Regions from separate parts of the Brucella oryzae genome, predicted to be linked through region 2. Evidence: riboswitches for the same ligand, from Rfam matches in the RefSeq annotation. Region 2 holds a riboswitch; the other holds the start of a gene.

Region 1 (9,506 bases), on a different contig from region 2:
TTGGCCATTTTTATCCAGAACTAGGCACGCAGCTGAAGCCGCTTGGCGATGCGTTCATCAAACTCGTGAAGATGATTATCGCGCCTGTTATTTTCCTGACCGTCGCTACCGGTATTGCCGGAATGACCGATATGAAGAAGGTCGGTCGCGTTGCTGGCAAGGCAATGATCTACTTCCTGACATTCTCGACGCTTGCCCTGATCATCGGGCTAATCGTTGCGAATGTTGTGCAACCGGGGGCTGGAATGCATATCGATCCGGCTTCGCTCGATCCGAAAGCGGTTGCGAACTACGCCGCCAAGGCACATGAGCAGAGCATCACTGGCTTTCTCAGCAACATCATCCCGACGACGATTGTCGGTGCATTCGCGGACGGCGACATTCTACAGGTGCTGTTTTTCTCGGTCCTGTTCGGTATCGCGCTGGCTCTGGTCGGCGACAAGGGCAAGCCTGTCACCGATTTTCTTCATGTTCTGACCGCACCTGTTTTCAAACTGGTTGCGATCCTCATGAAAGCTGCTCCGATCGGTGCGTTTGGTGCCATGGCATTCACCATCGGTAAGTATGGCATTGGTTCGATTGCCAATCTTGCGCTCCTGATCGGCACATTTTATTTCACCTCGCTGTTATTTGTGCTTGTTGTTCTGGGAGCGGTCGCTCGTTACAATGGTTTCTCGATCATTGCGCTTATTCGTTATATCAAGGAAGAGTTGCTTCTGGTTCTGGGGACGTCATCTTCAGAAGCGGCGCTTCCCGCGCTTATGGATAAGATGGAGAAGGCGGGCTGCAAGCGTTCAGTTGTCGGCCTCGTCATTCCAACCGGTTACTCGTTCAATCTCGACGGCACCAATATTTACATGACGCTGGCCGCACTTTTCATAGCGCAGGCGACGGATATTCCACTGTCACTGAGTGATCAGATTCTGCTTTTGCTGGTGGCGATGCTCAGTTCCAAGGGTGCTGCCGGCATCACGGGTGCAGGTTTCATCACGCTGGCCGCCACATTGTCTGTCGTGCCAGCCGTTCCAGTAGCGGGTATGGCCTTGATCCTTGGTATCGACCGTTTCATGTCGGAATGCCGGGCTCTGACCAATCTCGTTGGCAATGCGGTGGCAACCATCGTCGTGGCTCGTTGGGAAAACGAACTCGATACTGACAAGCTCGCTGCAGCAATGAATGGAGCGCCTCTTATTACGGATATTGTTCCACAGCTGGAACCTGCCGAATAATTCACCTCTGGATTGAAAGAAAGACGGCCCGCTCCGGCGGGCCATCTTGCATTTAGCGCTCGACAGGTTTGCCCTGCGTTATCAGTCGGGCGCTGTGCTGCCCGGAGATATATGTCCACAGCCAACTCCAGGCGACAGCTGCACGACTTCTCGTTCCAATGAGGAAGAAGATGTGCGCGATACCCCAAAACCACCAAGCGATGATCCCCTTGAGCTTGAAGCGTCCCATATCAACGACAGCAGCGCCTCTGCCGATAGTCGCGAGATTGCCCTGGTGTTTATAACGGAATGGCATCGGCGGTGTCTTTCCATCAATTCGGCTTTTAATGACCTTGGCAACATAGGCGCCTTGCTGTTTGGCAGCAGGCGCTATGCCCGGAACTGGTTTACCGTCCGGTCCTTCCACCCATGCCGTGTCGCCGATGACGAAAATATCGTCATGACCGGGTATGTTGAGATTGGACAGCACCTTTACACGCCCGGCGCGGTCGCTTTCTGCGTTCAGCCAGGTCGCGGCAGGCGAGGCGGCAACGCCCGCCGCCCAGATTGCCGTTCGGCAGGGAATAAACTCCTCACCGACGGTTACGCCCTCGGCTGTGATGTCCTTGACCGGTATCCCGAGCCGCACTTCCACGCCCAGTTTCTCGAGCGCCTTCAATGCGTAATCGGACAGATCCTCTGGAAAGGCCGCCAGAATGCGTGGACCTGCTTCGAGTAGCATCACGCGTGTTTGCCGCGTGTCTATATTACGGAACTCGGGCCATATAGTCTGTTTGGCAAGCTCTGCAATAATGCCAGCAAGTTCCACACCGGTTGGCCCTCCACCTACTATGGCAAATGTCAGCAGCGCCTGCTGTCTCGCTTCATCTGTTTCGCGTTCGGCTCGCTCGAAGGCGAGAAGCAGACGGCGGCGAATAGTGGTGGCGTCTTCGAGGGCTTTCAGTCCGGGCGCTAGCGCTTCCCATTGATCGTTGCCGAAATAGGCGTGACGCGCTCCTGTGGCGAGTACCAGCGTGTCGTATGAAATTTCAGTGCCGTCTTCGAGTTGCACCTGACGGCGTTCGGTATCGACATCGGTAACTGTACCGAGCAGCGTTGTCACCTCCTTGCGATCCCTGAACAGATGCCGGATCGGCCAGGCAATCTCTGATGTGGCAAGGATGGTTGTTGCAACCTGATATAAAAGGGGCTGGAACAAGTGATGATTGCGTTGATCTATCAATGTGATCTGCACATTGACGTTTCTAAGGTCGTGAATCAGTTGCAATCCACCAAAACCGGCACCAACAACAACGATATGGGGTTCACGCATTTCGCTCATTATCTTCCGCCTGCTTTTTTTAGTATGTAGCCAGCTGGCTCGTCGTGAACAGGGCTTTTGACATAGTTTATGCCTGCATCTCGTGTATCCATGCCATCCGTTCCGATATTTATGACTTTCAAATTTTTATCACAGATCATCGTGAAGGGATTGCCAGGGTTTGGGATAGACCAGTTACAACTTTCTAAGTGCAAAGTTAAAAAGAAGAAAAAACAAGTGGTTATGCAAGGCCGCAATTAGGTCGACTTTTACCATCAGACAGAGGACAGAACCAACAAGTTGTGGCGTATTTCATCGCCATTGCCGCTTATGAGTTGCTTCTCGATTTCCGCATGGGTAGCCTTCCATATAGGCACAGCTGCAGCAAGAGCTGCTTTTCCCTCCTGTGTGAGCTGCAATAATCGCTCACGTCTGTCATTCGGGTTGACGACGATCTCAATCCAACCTTGCCGCTGCAACGGCTTCAAGGCCGCTGTCAAAGTGGTCTGATCCATCGCCAGCAGTTCTGCCACAGGCTTCATTGGCGGTGGTGCTGGGCGATTCAGCGACATCATCAGCGAGAATTGGCCGTTGGTCAGTCCGGTTGGACGCAGAGCGTCGTCAAAGCGGCGGGCGAGGGCACGTGCGGCGCGCTGAACATGCAAACAAAGGCAGGTATCCCGAACCAGAAGTGTTGTTTCAAAAGGTACATCGAGGCTATTTGACATGATTTATTAATATTGATATCAATGTAAATCGTCAAGCGGGAACATTGATATCTGGGCATGGACAGGGAGCATAAGCCGGAGGAGGACTTGCACCATGAATGAGGTCGTATCCCGAGAAGTTTGGCTTGAGGCGCGGCGCGCGCTTCTGGCAAGTGAGAAAGAATCCACCCATCTGCGCGATAAGGTCAATCGTGAGCGGCAGGCTCTACCGTGGGTGAAGGTCGATGAGAATTATACATTCGATACGCCTTCGGGACGGAAAACGCTTTCCGATCTGTTCGATGGGCGCAGCCAGTTACTTATTTATCATTTCATGTTCGGACCCGACTGGGATCAAGGTTGCACAGGATGTTCGTTCCTCGCCGATAATTTTGATGGCGCGGTGGCGCATCTCAACAATCACGATGTCACGCTTGTTGCCGTTTCGCGCGGACCGCTGGCAAAGCTGCAAGCTTACAAGAAGCGGATGGGTTGGCATTTCCCGTGGGTTTCGTCAGAAGGCAGTGATTTCAATTTTGATTACCACGTCTCCTTTACGAAGGATGAGCTCGAGAACGATCGCGTTTTCTATAATTTCGACAAACTGGCTGCAGAAGATGCTTTCGATGAACTGCCCGGCATGAGTGCTTTCTACAAGGATGAAAGTGGTGCGATTTATCACACCTATTCCAGCTATGCCCGTGGCATCGAAGAATGGATCGGTACGTTGATGATCCTCGATCGAGCGCCGAAGGGGCGTAATGAAAATGGTACGATGCATTTCGTCAAGCGGCATGACGAATATGAGGCACAGGTTTCCAAGCACAGTTGTTGTGGCTGATCACCCGATCACAAAAATAGATCCAAGGGAGTACTTTCAATGAAAAACGGCTCTTCTCCGTTCGTCTGGTACGAACTTATGACAACAGATGCCGACAATGCGGAGGACTTTTATACGAAAGTCGTCGGTTGGACGGCGAAAGACGCTGGTGTTCCCGGCATGAAGTATACGCTGTTTGAAGTGCCGGGCTGCATGATTGCAGGCATGATATCGATGGCGGACATGCCAACGGAGGACTGTGGAGGTGAACCCGGGTGGATTGGTTATGTCGGTGTGGCAAATGCTGATGATTATGCCCGGAAAGTCGAGGCCGAAGGCGGCAAAATTCTAAGGGCCGCGCAGGATATCCCCGACATCGGACGGTTCGCGATTGTATCGGACCCACAAGGTGGTGTCTTTGCACTCTTTGAGCCGAAAGACGATATGCCGCTTCCGGCTGACTTCGGTTCGCGCAAACCGGGACATCCGGGCTGGCACGAACTCTACGCCCAAAACTGCGAGACGGTATTTCCCTTCTACGAGAAAGTCTTCGGCTGGAAGCTCTCGCGCAACTTCGACATGGGGCCGATGGGAAACTACAAGGTGTTCAGTGTCGACGGCGCCGATCACGGCGGTATCATGACTGCACCGCCCGGTACTCGCGTCGGCTGGGGCTTCTATTTCATGGTGGATGGCGTGAATGATGCTGCCGGCAGGGTCAAGTCTCTCGGCGGAACCATTCTGCAAGAGCCTATGGAAGTGCCAAACGGCGAATGGGTTGTTCAGTGCAAAGACCCGCAAGGCGTGAACATCTCGCTTGTTGCGCCGAAACCTTAGGATAGATTATGTCTTCCGATTGACTGCCGGTACATTTGCGATGATTGGATGGAACATCGAAACGTATCGGTGGAAGATCGATTATGCATGATAGAAGGACGCGTCAGTCTCAACCGGCTGGAACAGTTTTCGCCGCTGATGTTGGGGGATCCTTCATTCGGCTGGCGCGCTCGACATATCCTGGACATATCGAACTTCTTGAAAAGCTACCTACCCCGGCGAATAATTGGGAAGAATTTAGCGATGCGTTGGAAACAGCATTGCGAACGCATGCATCGAACGAGGCGGGACCACTTGCACTTTCCATCGCTGGATTGGTTGATCCGGATACAAGTACCGCTTTCTCTGCGAACATCCCATGCATTATTGGTCACAGATTAAGCCTTGAACTCGGCGGCCGATTGCGGCGACAGGTGGTCGCCGTCAATGACGCCGATTGTCTGGCGCTTGCCGAGGCTATCGAAGGTGCTGGTAAGGGGCATGAGATCGTCTTCTGCGCAGTCCTGGGCACAGGTGTCGGCGGTGGGCTTGTTGTCGATGGTCGATTGGTTCGAGGTAAGGGCGGCTTGACCGGCGAATGGGGGCATGGCCCAATCCTCAGCACTTGTGTAGAAATAGACGGACAAACAGTGACGGTCCCTCGCTTCGATTGCGGCTGCGGCCAAAGCGGTTGTGTCGATACGATTGGCGGTGCGCGCGGGATCGAAAAGCTGCATCAGTTCCTGAATAGTATCGATGCAAGTAGCCACACGGTCCTGCAGGGATGGCTGGAAGGCAAACCGGATGCGAGACGGACAATTACCGCCTATCTCCAGCTGGTTGCCGATCCTCTTGCTGCCGTCGTCAACATAACCGGTGCGTCGATCATACCGGTAGGCGGCGGGCTTGCCACCGCGTCCGAGCTGATCTCGGCACTTGATGAGGCGGTCAGGGCACGAATCCTGCGGAAAACAGACTTGCCTTTAGTCGTTCCCGGTATATTCGGCAGCGACGGCGGTTTGGTCGGGGCAGCAATATCGGGGCATCAAACGTGAGTGTGTTACTCGAAGTCTGCGTGGATAGCGCCGAAGGGTTACGGTTGGCAATTGAGGGCGGTGCTGATCGTATTGAGCTCTGTTCTGCGCTTGAACTGGGTGGCTTGACGCCCTCGCAGGGATTGATGGAACTTGCCTCGAAAGCGCCAATCCCGATTTACGCAATGATCAGACCGCGCGCGGGCAACTTCTCCTTTTCGACTGAAGATGAAGCGATAATGGTGTCCGACATAGGCAACGCCAGAAGTGCTGGTTTGGCTGGCGTCGTTATTGGCGCTTCCCTGGACGATGGTTCACTCAATATCGTTATGTTGAAAAGACTGGTTGCAGAGGCAAGAGGTCTTGGAACGACGCTGCATCGTGCCTTCGATCTGGTTCCCAACATACAGACAGCATTGCAGCAGGCAATCGGGCTCGGATTCGAACGCATCTTGACGTCTGGCTTGTCTCAAACTGCGGAAGAAGGGCTGGATAAGCTGCAGCTGCTGGCTGAAATGGCCGACGGGCGCATAAGCATCATGCCCGGTAGCGGCGTCAAGGCTGAGAATGTGGGGCGAATAGTCAAGGCAACTGGCGTGACAGAAGTTCATGCTTCATGCCGCGTCGCGGTCGAAGAGAAGGATTTACGTGCTATCGCCTTCGGTTTTGCCGCAGAACAGTCATTTCGGACATCGGCTGAGCATGTAAGTGCCTTGAAAGCTGTAATCGAACGCATTTAAAGGGCGTTCATTCCAAATTCGGTGCGTTTGGGAGCGGAAAATCCGCGAACCGCCTAGTTCCGTGAAACGGAAATTTCTCATACACTTTAAGGTGACACTCAAACCCTATTGCCACTCCGAAAGAGTTTGAGTAGAAGTGACATCACATCAAGAGTTGGGGCGACGCCCAACGCCAACCTGCCTCTCCGGGCAAGGTGGTACTCTCCGTAAAGAGAGGATGTGGCCTAGCCGGCAAATATACGGACAAAGCCACTCGCGTTCGCTCTAACATAAACTAGGGACCGACGCGACATGCCGATTAAAATTCCTGACGATTTGCCAGCAACCAGTGTTCTCGAGGCCGAGGGCGTTATGGTCATGCGCGAAGCAGATGCCGTTCGTCAGGATATTCGCCCGCTGAAGATTGGCCTGCTCAACCTGATGCCGAACAAGGTCACGACCGAGACGCAGATTGCGCGACTTCTTGGAGCAACGCCGTTGCAGGTGGAACTGACCCTTGTTCGTATCACCAACCATGTGGCGCGCCACACGCCTGCCGATCACATGCTGTCCTTTTACCAGCCGTGGGAAGATGTGCAGGACCAACGCTTTGACGGTTTTGTCATCACCGGTGCTCCGGTCGAACGACTTGAGTTTGAGGAAGTCACCTATTGGGACGAAATGCAGCGAGTGTTCGACTGGACACAGACCCATGTGCACCGGACGCTAAACATCTGCTGGGCTGCGCAAGCTGCTGTTCATCACTTCCATGGCATGGGCAAGTACGAACTGCCGGGCAAGGCGTCGGGTGTCTATAGCCAGCGCAACCTCGCGCCATCATCACCTTATCTCCGCGGCTTTTCCGATGATTTCAAAATTCCGGTTTCGCGCTGGACCGAAGTGCGCAAGAGCGATATTCCGGCCAGCAGCGATCTGAAAGTGCTGGTCGATAGTCCCGAGACAGGGCTTTGCCTGCTTGATGATCCGCGCCACCGCTCATTGCACATGTTCAATCACGTTGAATACGACACCACCTCGCTTGCGGATGAATATTTCCGGGACATTCAGGCCCGGCCTGAAACAAAGATCCCGGCGAATTATTTCCCCGGAGACGACGCAACGCGCCAGCCGGAAAACCGCTGGCGTAGCCACGCGCATCTTCTGTTCGGAAACTGGATCAACGAAATGTATCAATCGACGCCCTACGATCTGGAAAATATCGGGAAGCGTTAAGAGCGAAAAGCAAGGACAGCGCCGCCAGAATACATCCGAACCATGGCAAGGCCTGCAAGGAAAAGTATTGCAATGCAAGCCCACCCGTAGCTGTGCCAAGCGCTGCGCCTATATGCATGGCGGATAGATTGATCCCGACACCGGCATCTGCCGTTGCGGGATCAGTCGCGATGAGAAAACTCTGAACGACAGGTGAAATCATCCAGCTGACGCAGGCCCATACCATCAGCACCGCGCCGAAAATGGTGCTTGATTCAATTACAAGTGATACTGCCGCCAACGACGTCAGATAGAAGAGTGGCGTCAGCACAATAGCTAGCCGCGGCGATAGTTTGTCGACGAGCAAGCCGCCGAGATATCCGCCTGTCATTCCAGCTATGCCGAAAGCGGCCATTGCCCAGATAACCTTGTGTGAGGAGATGTGGATCACTTCCAGGAGGTAGGGTGAAAGATAGGCAAACAATACGAAATGTCCACCGATCATCAGGATGGAAACGAGTTGTGCTGACAACAATCGGTTGGATTTCAGATGCGGCATGTAAGGCGGCAAGCCGCCCAGGTTACGTCCAGTCTGTGGTAGTGAACGTGATGCCAGGAGGAGAACCACGGCCGCCGTTAATGCCAGGCACAGAAAAACCGCACGCCATCCGAGCCATTGGCTGATGATCATTCCTGTGGGGACACCGGCCACCATCGACCCGCTGATCCCCATGAATATGATCCCGATGGCGCGTCCACGCATTGTGGGGACGACCAGTTCCGTGGCCAGCATCGTAGCAATCAGACAAACGACCGCGCTTGCAGCAGCCATGCACATGCGAGCTGCAAACAGGATGAGATAGTTGGGGCTGATGCTTGCGATGATATTGCTTGCAATGAAAACACCCAAGGCGAAGACCAGAATGACTTTGCGCTCAAACCGCGTCGTGATGATGAGCGCCAATGGTGCGGTTAAAGCGAAAGTAATCGAGAAGATTGACGTCAGCTGTCCGGCGATGCTGACAGAGACATTCAAGCTGGGTGCAACGCCCGGAAGAATTCCGACGATAATATTCTCAGCAGTGCCAGTGACGAAGGTTGCCAACGCCAGCACAAATAACCGGGTGTCCATATTTGCCATTCCCTTTCATGGTAACGCCATGCGGACAGCAAATGGCCCGGCACGGCGATGTTGCATGCCGGGTTTCGAGGCAAAGCTTCGGTTATCCCTGATATGATCTCATAACATCCGTACTGGCCTCTGGCCAGTTTTGCGGCGATTAGAGCATTTCCGGTTTAATTTGAATTGTTGGAAATGCTCTATCGATTTTTTTAATGCGCTCTAGCTAGCCGCGCGCGCCAGCCATCTGTGCCAATCGTCTTCTGAACCGTGAAAGACGTTCAGATCGATTTTTCCGTTCACGCCCTGCGATAATCCTGAGCCTGAATACTGCCAGAAAGTCCACGGGCGCCCTGGATAGACCTTTGACGGATGCTGGGCGACGGCACGCAGCCAGAATGGATAGTTGGCGAAGGCGCCTTTCAGATTGTCGTCGTAGAAATCCGGCGCGGTATAGATGATTGGCCGCTTGCCGTAATGCTGCTCGAGCTTGTCCATGAAGACCTGCATCTTTTCCCTAACCTGCGCCGGAGAAGGCCGCCGCTTGCA
Region 2 (9,506 bases):
ACGCGATCCTGCAAGTCTGCAATGTCGTTCTCATAAGCTTCGCGATCCTCTGTCGCCATCTTGCAGACGAGTTGTCCCTGCTGCTCCGTACAGGTCGAGAGTGCCCCGGTTCGGGTGTCCAGACGGACATAGCCAGTTTCCGTGCCTTCCAGCCGGTAGCGCCCGTTTTCCTGCGCAACTGCATTAGCCGGAGCGAGCGCTGAACCGAGAAGAGCAACAGCAGCCAGATTGCGAACCATCAATGTCTTTCTGTTCAACATAATGCAATTCCCTTCAGCTTCTCTTTCAGATGTCCCCATCATATGGGACGTTTACGACGAAAATCGAACATGCGGGACTTTGATTTCCGAAGAATTTCGGTCTAGAGAACAGCCATGACAATTCAGATCATCTATAAGATCGCTCCGCGCGACCTTTGGGTACAAGCAGAACAGGCCGGTAGTTTTACCGGGGCTCCGGTTGATATTGCCGATGGCTATATCCATTTCTCCACTGCAACACAGGTGCGGGAAACGGCTGCCAAGCATTTTGCGGGCCAACAGGATTTGCTTCTGATCAGTGTGAATGCTTCTGCGCTCGGCACAGCATTGAAGTTTGAAGTTTCACGTGGTGGAGCTCTGTTTCCTCATCTTTATGGCGAGCTGCCGCTTGCAGCTGTTTTGAAGGTTGATCCCTTGCCATTGGGTGACGATGGTCTTCACATTTTTCCGGAGCTTGAAGATTAATGAGCGGGCTTTTTGAAACTCTCGGGCGACGTGCCCTTTTTGCCTTCGATGCGGAACAGGCACACGGTCTTTCCATCGCGGGCCTGAAGACAGGTCTTGTGACCTGCGGTGCGCCAAACGATCCCGCTCTTTCCGTCAAGGTCGCTGGACTGCAGTTCCCAAATCCGCTTGGCATGGCCGCCGGTTATGACAAGAACGCCGAAGTACCGGATGCACTGTTGAAACTTGGTTTCGGCTTCACCGAAGTCGGCACCATCACACCGCGTCCGCAAAGCGGCAATCCGCGCCCGCGCATTTTCCGCCTTGTGGAAGATAGAGCGGTTATCAATCGCCTCGGCTTCAACAATGAAGGTCATGACGCGGCGTTTAAACGCCTGTCGCAACGCGCAGGCAGGAGCGGCATCGTGGGCGTCAATATCGGCGCGAACAAGGATACGGAAGACCGCATTACCGATTATGTTGCCGGTATTCGCCGTTTCTACCAGCTTGCGCGCTATTTCACGGTCAATATCTCTTCGCCCAACACGCCGGGCCTGCGCAACCTTCAGGCGCGCGAAGCCTTGCGCGAATTGTTGAACCGTGTACTGGAAGCCCGCAATGAAGAAGGCAAAATGTGCACGCTGAAGCGTCCGGTTTTTCTCAAGATCGCACCTGATCTGGCCGACGGAGAATTGGACGATATCGCCGCCGAGGCAACCGAACAGAACCTGGACGGCATCGTCGTATCCAACACGACGCTGTCACGCGCCGGATTGAAAAGCGCAGAAAACCGCAATGAAACAGGCGGGCTTTCCGGTGCCCCGCTTTTCGACCGCTCCACCATCGTCCTTGCCCGGATGCGCGAACGCGTCGGTCCCGACATGCCGCTGATCGGTGTCGGCGGCGTGGATAACGCTGAAACAGCGCTGACCAAGATCAAGGCAGGCGCCGATCTTGTGCAGCTCTATACGGGCCTGATCTATCGCGGCCCGAACCTGCCTGCCGAAATCGTGAGAGGGCTGTCAGCCGCGGTAAAACACGAGGGCGTTACAAATATTGCCGCATTGCGCGACCGGGATACCAAAGACTGGGCCAGGCGCGAATTGCCCGCATAATCAGGCGATGAATTCCGCACGATAGCGTCGCGGCAGGATCGCCAGAAGCGTGACGCCGCGGATAGACAGAAACAGGTTAAGAGCAAGCCAAAGCCCGTGATTGCCCATCACGGGCTTTGCTGCATAAAGAACCACCAGAAAAAATGCAAGCGACAGAAACATCATGTTGCGCATGTCGCGCGACCATGTAGCGCCGATATAGACCCCGTCCATATGAAAGGCCAGCAAGCCCGTAATGCCTGTCAGCGCCGCCCAAGGGAGATACTTCAGGGCCTCAGCATGAACGTCTTCCGCCTTGGATAGAAGCGCGATGATCGCATCGCCGAACACCAGCAGGAAAAAGGCGATTATGCTCGCCATGATCAGCCCCCAAACAAAAGTAAGCTTGGCGCCGCGCACAAAGGCCGGACTGTAACGCGCCCCGATCGACCGACCCACAATCTGTTCGGCAGCCGCCGCCATACCGTCCAGAAAGAAACCGGCAACGAGAAAGAAGTTCAGCAAGACGGCATTCGCCGCCAGTGTGACCGGGCCGAGATCGGACCCCGCCCGCGTGAAGAATGCGAAGGCCGTAAGAAGCAGGAATGAGCGGATCATGATGTCGCGATTGACCGCGAACATGCGCAAAATACCCTCTTTCTGAAAGATTCGTACCCGGTTGGGGCGTAGCGATGCGTCCTTGCGGAAATGCCGCAGCACAATGAACATGCCGACAAGCGCTGCAACGGTTTCACCGGTCACCGTGGCCCAGGCAACACCGGTAACGCCCCAGCCCAATTCCAGCCCGAGGATAATGCAGAGTACGATATTGATGCCGTTTAGCAGCACTTGAAGACCGAGGCCGACGATGCCCTGCCCGCGACCGAGGACAAGCCCCAATATCGAATAGTTGATGAGCGCAACCGGTGCCGACAACATGCGGATGGAAACATAAGTCGCCATGGCTTCCTGCGTGGCGGAGGTTGGGTGCATGAAGGTGGATGAGACGGCGATGATGATCGGCAGGCAGAGGATCATCAGACTGCCAGCCACGACCGCGATGATGATTGCGCGCCAGAAGATTGCCTGCTCTTCGACGGCATCTTCCGCACCCACGGCCTGCGCAACAAGTCCAGTCGTGCCGGAACGGAGGAAATTGAACATCGACAGCAGGAAATCAAAAACAAGCGCGCCAATCGCCAGACCGCCTATTAGCTCAGCCTGTCCCATCTGGCCAACAACGCCCATGTCCACCAGCCCGAGAAGCGGCGTCGTGATCGCGGCAAGCGTCATTGGAATGGCGATCAGCATCACCATCCGGTGTGTTACGTCGAACGGCCTTGTTACGCCACCGACGCGTTGCAGCGACTGATCCATATGCTTGTCCCGAATGCATTCCCTCTGATCAAGATCATCTACTCTGGAATCAATCGAAACGACAGATAATTCGGCCACCGGATTGTCGCAACTCCTGACAGCGAACTGTCAGGAGAAAAAAGGACTATTACAGTCCGAGCATCATGGCCCAATATATATAAGTGGGTTTGTCTTCGGGCGTAGCCCAGGCAAGGCCGTAATGCTCAAATGTTGGATCAAGCATGTTCTTGCGATGGCCGGGAGATTTCATCCATGCGTCGAAGACAGCCTGTGTATTGCGTTGTCCCGATGCTACATTTTCCGCTGCCGGTCCACGGATACCCACCTGACGCAGTCGCGCAACGAAACCATTACCCCAACCAATGCTGTGACCGATCTTGCCATAACTCGCCATACGTCTGGCCTGATACAGCGCGGCCTGCTCAAGCTTGGAATCCGTCGCCATCAAAGGCAGACCGTTCGCCTTGCGAATAGCGTTGAAAATGAGGGTTGGGTCATTGTCGCCCGCAGCCCGCGCCATGTTCAATGGCACTGCCGACACCGCCAACGCTCCACCGACCAGAACCAGAAATCCGCGCCGGTTGAGTGTAAATCCTTGTTTTTGCTGCATTGCCTGTCTGTACTATCCAATTACCGAACCAAGAGCATTTCCAGCAAAAGTGTAAACCGGTTTTGCGTAAGGAAAATGCGATGAAACAAACCGTTAGAGCGGTTCCGGCGATTCCGTTAAAATAGAAACCGCTCGAGTTCATTTCCGGTAGCTGAGGATACGGAGCAAAATAAAGGCAGGAATAACGACTGCCGCACCAAGGATGAAATAATCGACAAAGCCTGCGATCGCCGAAAAGCCCATATTCCAAAGCCGCAGGAAGAAGTCACGAATACCGTAGAAAATATCGTAGGGCGTCCAGTGAAATGCACTCATAACCACACCAACGACCAGCGAAATCAACACCAGCTTGATCAGGACACGGGCGGGCGTATCGCCAAGAAAACGGTTCACACCATCCGACATGCAAATCTCCTGTGTGGTTATTGGTCAGAGCGACAGACTCATCGCGCAAGAAATAGGCTGTCCGTGCAGCCTTCGCAAGTTCTGCACCCGCTCATCGCTGCTTGCGGTATTCGCGGGGCGCTTTCTGCTTTTGCCGTGAGAACGAGCGGTTCATGCTCCGCGTATCGGTGAAGCCGCTTGCAACAGCCACTTCCAGTAGTGACAGGCCTGTTTCGGACAAAAGTTCCTTGGCTTTCTTGACCCGAAGCTCTTCACGAACCTCGAATGCCGTTCGTTCAAGGGCAAGCCTGAAGCCACGCTCCATCTGACGAACGGAGATTCCCAATCGACGCGCGACATCGATCATCGGCACCGGGTCTTCCAGCGTTTCCTCGAATATACGGATCGCCTTGCGGATCATCGGTGAGCGCACGCCGTTGAAGCTCAGGGCCGGTTGTTCAGACCGCACAAGCTCGTAAGGGATCATGAGGATGGATGCGCTCTTGCGCGCCAGTTCCTCAGAAATCTCGTTCTGGATAATTGAAAGCGCCAGCGACGCAGCACCAAGTCCGCCGGCGCAAGTGTAATGTCTTCCGCTACGATGAAACAGACTGGTCGTATCGGCTGTATAACCGTCGAAAAGCTCCAGAAAATCGTCGCGATGAAACCAGCTCACACAACAATTGCGATCCGGCAATAGATCCGCTTCTGCCAACAGAAAGGCGGCAGTGCAGAGACCAACCACGGTCTTGCCGCGTCGGTCTGCACGTTTGATAAGATCAATCAGCGTTTGTTGCCTTGGCCGATACTGTGCAAGCAGCCCACCGACAATGGCCACATAATCGCAATCGTCGAGTTCTCCCATGGGAGCGGTTGGCTCGATCACCATGCCGGAACTTGACGTGACGGGATCGCCCGACAGCGTGCAAATTTTCCACGCACAACGTATCTGACGGCTCTTGTCGCGATCATCAGCAGCAAGGCGAAAAGGATCAAGAAAAAGGCTGAGTGCGCTCAACGTGAAGCCCGGCAACGCAACAATACCGACCGACAGCCTGCGTTGCGGGTCATCGCTTGCAGCTTGAAACTTCTTGTCCTGGTCCCGTTCAGTTCCATTCATCACGTCGAGCGTTCTCCTCCACCCCCAATTATATCTGCTCGGAGGAGGCTAATATAGTCAACGAAAATGCTTGGAAAGCTTCAACTGCTGTGCCTGATAATTGGAGCCGAGATCGACACCATAGAGCGCCGAAGGGCGGTGCAACATATGTTCGTAAACCAGACGCCCGACAATCTGCCCATGCTCCAGAATGAACGGAACTTCGTGGCTGCGGACTTCCAGAACAGCGCGACTGCCGGTTCCGCCTGCAGCACTATGCCCGAAGCCCGGATCGAAGAAACCAGCATAATGAACGCGGAATTCACCGACCAGCGGATCGAAGGGCGTCATTTCCGCCGCATAGAGCGGCGGGACATGCACCGCCTCGCGCGAAACGAGAATATAGAATTCATCCGGGTCAAGCACGAGTTCGCGCGAACCCCGATCATAGATCGGCTCCCAGAAATCAAGGATGTCGTGCGCCGCACGCTTGTCCACATCCACCACAGCCGTATGGTGCTTGCCGCGATAGCCAATCAGCCGGTCAGGACCACCTGAAAGATCAACCGACAACGCAATGCCACCGCCGGAGATGTTCGGCATTTCCGCTGCGACCAGCGTTTCGGTCTTATGCAATGCAGCAAGTTCAGCCTCGCCCAGCTGAGCCCGCCCCTTGCGGAAGCGTATCTGCGACAAGCGCGACCCCGTACGCACGACAATCGGAAATGTGCGCGGGCTGACTTCCAGATAGAGCGGACCATTATATCCGGCAGGCACCTTGTCGAATTCCTGTGCCCCGTCAGCAATGACGCGGGTGAAGATGTCGAGGCGGCCCGTTGAACTTTTCGGATTTGCCGATGCCGAAAGGTCTGGCGATAGCGCCAAACCTTCGAGAAGCGGAACAATGTAAACACAGCCAGTTTCAAGAACAGCACCAGCGGTCAGGTCGATCTCGTGCAGCTTCAAACGTTCCAACTTATCGATGACTGGTGTGCCGGGACCCGGCATGAAGGAGGCGCGAACACGATAAGCTTTTGCACCGAGCCTCAGATCAAGGCTCGCCGGCTGTATCTGGTCGGGGTCGAGGGGGCGTGGAGACGCCAGCAAACCGTTTTCAAACAGCGCGGAAATATCCGCATCCGCCAGAATTCCAGCATCTTTCTGCATCATCAACCCGAAACTCCATAGCCTAGAGCGCCGTGCGCCCATTTGGGCGCACAAGGGGCGCTCTAACGTATTGAATCTACGCATCGTGTTTCCAAAAATCGATTCCGATTTTTAGGCCGATGCTGTAGCACATTGCTTGTCAAAGACAATTGACCGGTCGCGGCGACAATGCCAAGCCTTGGAGCAGCATGAAACCGAGTTTTCCGCAGGTTTCGGAGCATTATCGGGCCATGCGGGACGTACTTTTCCTAAGATGGAGCGGTTTCGGCATTGACGGCTCCATTCAACAGGCATAATGAAAAACTGTTCCGTGGTGATTTGGCCGGCCGGCTTGCAGCCACGTTAAAGAATTCGCTAAAAAAGGCCGCGGTTCGTTACCGGCCTTTTGCGTGTTCGCAAGGCCGGTTTTTTATTGGCCGCCGAGGCTTTTCTTCCTGCCCCGGCCGACCAGCTTTTCGACAGGTTGGAAAAATGACGACTGACAATACCCGCAAGTTTCGCCCCGCGACCGAACTCGTGCATGCCGGATCGCTTCGCTCCGGATTTGCCGAAATGTCGGAAGCAATGTTTCTGACGCAGGGCTTCCTTTATCCAAACGCTGAAGCTGCGGAAGCGCGCTTCAAGGGCGAAGATCCGGGTTTCATCTATTCGCGTTATGCCAACCCGACCACCGACATGTTTGAAAAGCGCATATGCACGCTGGAAGGCGCCGAAGAGGCGCGCGCCACCGCATCCGGCATGGCGGCAGTGGCCGCCGCCATTCTGTGCCAGGTGCAGGCGGGCGATCACGTAATTTCCGCTCGTGCTGTCTTCGGCTCCTGTCGCTACATCGTTGAAACGATCTTGCCGAAATATGGCGTCGAAATCTCGATCATTGACGGTTCCGATATTGAAAACTGGAAAGCGGCCGTTCGCCCGAACACCAAGGTCATGTTCCTTGAAAGCCCGTCCAATCCAACGCTCGAAATCATCGATATTGCAGCAGTCGCGCAGATTGCCAATGAGGCAGGCGCCAAGCTGATCGTCGATAATGTTTTCGCAACGCCGCTTTTCCAGAAGCCCCTAGAGCTCGGTGCACATATCGTTGTTTATTCTGCGACAAAGCACATTGACGGCCAGGGACGCTGCCTTGGCGGTGTGGTCCTTTCCGACCGTGAATGGATTGAAAACACTCTGCAGGATTATTTCCGTCACACAGGTCCGGGGCTTAGCCCGTTCAATGCGTGGATCATGTTGAAGGGCCTCGAAACATTGGCCGTCCGCGTTCGCCAGCAGACGTTATCGGCGACTGCGGTTGCCAATTTTCTGGCTGGTAAGCCGGGCGTCAAGCGCGTGATCTATCCGGGACGGGCAGACCATCCGCAGGCCGACATCATCGCCAAGCAGATGACGGGTGGCTCGACCCTTATTGCTCTCGAACTGGAAGGTGGTAAGGAGGCTGCGTTCAAGTTCCAGAATGCCTTGCAGGTCTTCAGCATCTCCAACAATCTGGGTGATGCAAAAAGCCTTATTACTCACCCGGCAACCACGACACACAAGAACCTTGCCGACGAAGCTAAGGCAGAGCTGGGCATTTCCGACGGGTTGCTGCGAATCTCGCTCGGTCTTGAAGATACCGACGACCTCGTGGAAGACGTGGAAGCAGCCCTGAAGATCGCTCGCTGAACGCCTCCATTTCAATATTGTAGGCTGCAGACAGAGAAACAAACGATGCAATTGCCGGAACATTCCGGCAATTGCCGCGCATTTTCCGCTCCGAATTGTTGACCTCCCCCGCAACTTTAGCGATAGGTGAGTGAATAACGGCGTCCGTAAACCAGAACCGACGAACCGTTGAGTAGACAAGCATCATTGCGATACGGCTTCGTCATATTGCAGGGTGCCAGGGCCGATGCGAATGTAGGGCGGGTGCGCATGTACAGAGCGGTAACGCGGGGGATCGAAGTTTCGGTCGAACCTTTCTATCTGGAAGACCAATCCGAGCCCGACGAAAACCGTTATGTCTGGGGCTACCGCATCACGATTGCCAATAATTCCGCAGAAACAGTGCAACTTCGCTCGCGCTACTGGCAGATTACCGACGCGAATGGTTATGTCGAAGAAGTGCGCGGGCCGGGCGTGGTCGGGGAACAGCCAACACTTGAGCCAGGCGATTCATTTCAATATTCATCGGGCTGTCCGTTGACCACCACATCAGGCGTCATGGTGGGTCGTTATCAGATGCAGGGCAACAGCGGCAGCCTGTTCGAAGTGGAGATTCCCGCCTTCTCGCTTGACATGCCGGACCTGCAACGTACATTGAATTGAGGATTTCCTCAACTTATTCCCCGGCGGACAGCGTAATGAGCAGGACTAACAGTAGCATTCTGTTCATTGCGATCTTTTGCCTATACTGGATCACGCTCGATCCTTTTATTGATTTGCGCGATCCGGATGTTCTTCTCGCTCAGGAAGCGGGAAATCCGATGCAACAGGTGCTTTCACTACTTATCACCACTCTCTGCCTCGGAGTTCTCTGGCAAAACCGCAGTCTGGTCGGCAAGGCACTGCCGCCGTCTTTGGTCTTATTGCTGGGATGGCAATTCATTACAGTCATTCTTTCCACACATCCCGATCTCTCGTTTCGCCGCTATGTTTTCAGTGTCACGGTTATCATTACTGCTTTCGCCTGGCTTCTTTTGCCGGAGAACGAGAACCATTTCATTCGCCTTGTCAAACCGCTATCGCTATTCGTGCTCGGACTAGCCTATTTTGGCGTCATCTTCTTGCCGGCCGTGTCAATTCACAATCTGGCGGAGGTGTTGGAATTGACAAATGCCGGGTCGTGGCGCGGACATTTTGCCCACAAGAATCTCGCCGGACCGGCTATGGTGGTGCTAAGCTGCTACGGCATGTATCTTTGGAGGGCCAAAGCTCGGCTCAGCGGGGCACTCATTACGATATCCGCGCTTTTTTTTCTTTACAAAACAAATAGCAAGACCTCTATCGGCCTAGTCGTGCTGGCCTTTGTCCTCGCATATTGTCTTGTGCAAACGCGAAGCCTCGTCGTGAAAGCGCTGATGGTTTACGTC

The links. A riboswitch is a leader RNA that binds a small molecule or an ion and turns the genes downstream of it on or off. The one in region 2 is predicted to bind S-adenosylmethionine.
Positions count from the first base shown of each region.
Region 1: it holds a riboswitch for S-adenosylmethionine, as region 2 does, so the genes downstream of both, metA (homoserine O-acetyltransferase MetA) here and JNC70_RS06470 (O-succinylhomoserine sulfhydrylase) in region 2, are expected to answer to the same signal.

Region 1 covers NZ_JBHEEO010000009.1:121,312-130,817, forward strand. The annotation lists gene JNC70_RS12020 (dicarboxylate/amino acid:cation symporter) at 1-1,229, shown strand, start outside; gene JNC70_RS12025 (NAD(P)/FAD-dependent oxidoreductase) at 1,282-2,541, opposite strand; gene JNC70_RS12030 (MarR family winged helix-turn-helix transcriptional regulator) at 2,805-3,257, opposite strand; gene JNC70_RS12035 (DUF899 domain-containing protein) at 3,352-4,077, shown strand; gene JNC70_RS12040 (VOC family protein) at 4,117-4,893, shown strand; gene JNC70_RS12045 (ROK family protein) at 4,977-5,927, shown strand; gene JNC70_RS12050 (copper homeostasis protein CutC) at 5,924-6,646, shown strand; SAM-I-IV-variant riboswitch at 6,786-6,895, shown strand; gene metA (homoserine O-acetyltransferase MetA) at 6,938-7,858, shown strand; gene JNC70_RS12060 (MFS transporter) at 7,803-8,978, opposite strand; gene JNC70_RS12065 (glycoside hydrolase family 25 protein) at 9,180-9,506, opposite strand, start outside.
Region 2 covers NZ_JBHEEO010000005.1:40,150-49,655, reverse strand. The annotation lists gene JNC70_RS06510 (hypothetical protein) at 1-260, opposite strand, end outside; gene JNC70_RS06505 (DUF952 domain-containing protein) at 375-725, shown strand; gene JNC70_RS06500 (quinone-dependent dihydroorotate dehydrogenase) at 725-1,819, shown strand; gene JNC70_RS06495 (MATE family efflux transporter) at 1,820-3,175, opposite strand; gene JNC70_RS06490 (CAP domain-containing protein) at 3,303-3,785, opposite strand; gene JNC70_RS06485 (DUF6460 domain-containing protein) at 3,924-4,190, opposite strand; gene JNC70_RS06480 (GlxA family transcriptional regulator) at 4,282-5,289, opposite strand; gene JNC70_RS06475 (2'-deoxycytidine 5'-triphosphate deaminase) at 5,347-6,438, opposite strand; SAM riboswitch at 6,736-6,815, shown strand; gene JNC70_RS06470 (O-succinylhomoserine sulfhydrylase) at 6,907-8,100, shown strand; gene apaG (Co2+/Mg2+ efflux facilitator ApaG/CorD) at 8,350-8,742, shown strand; gene JNC70_RS06460 (O-antigen ligase family protein) at 8,778-9,506, shown strand, end outside.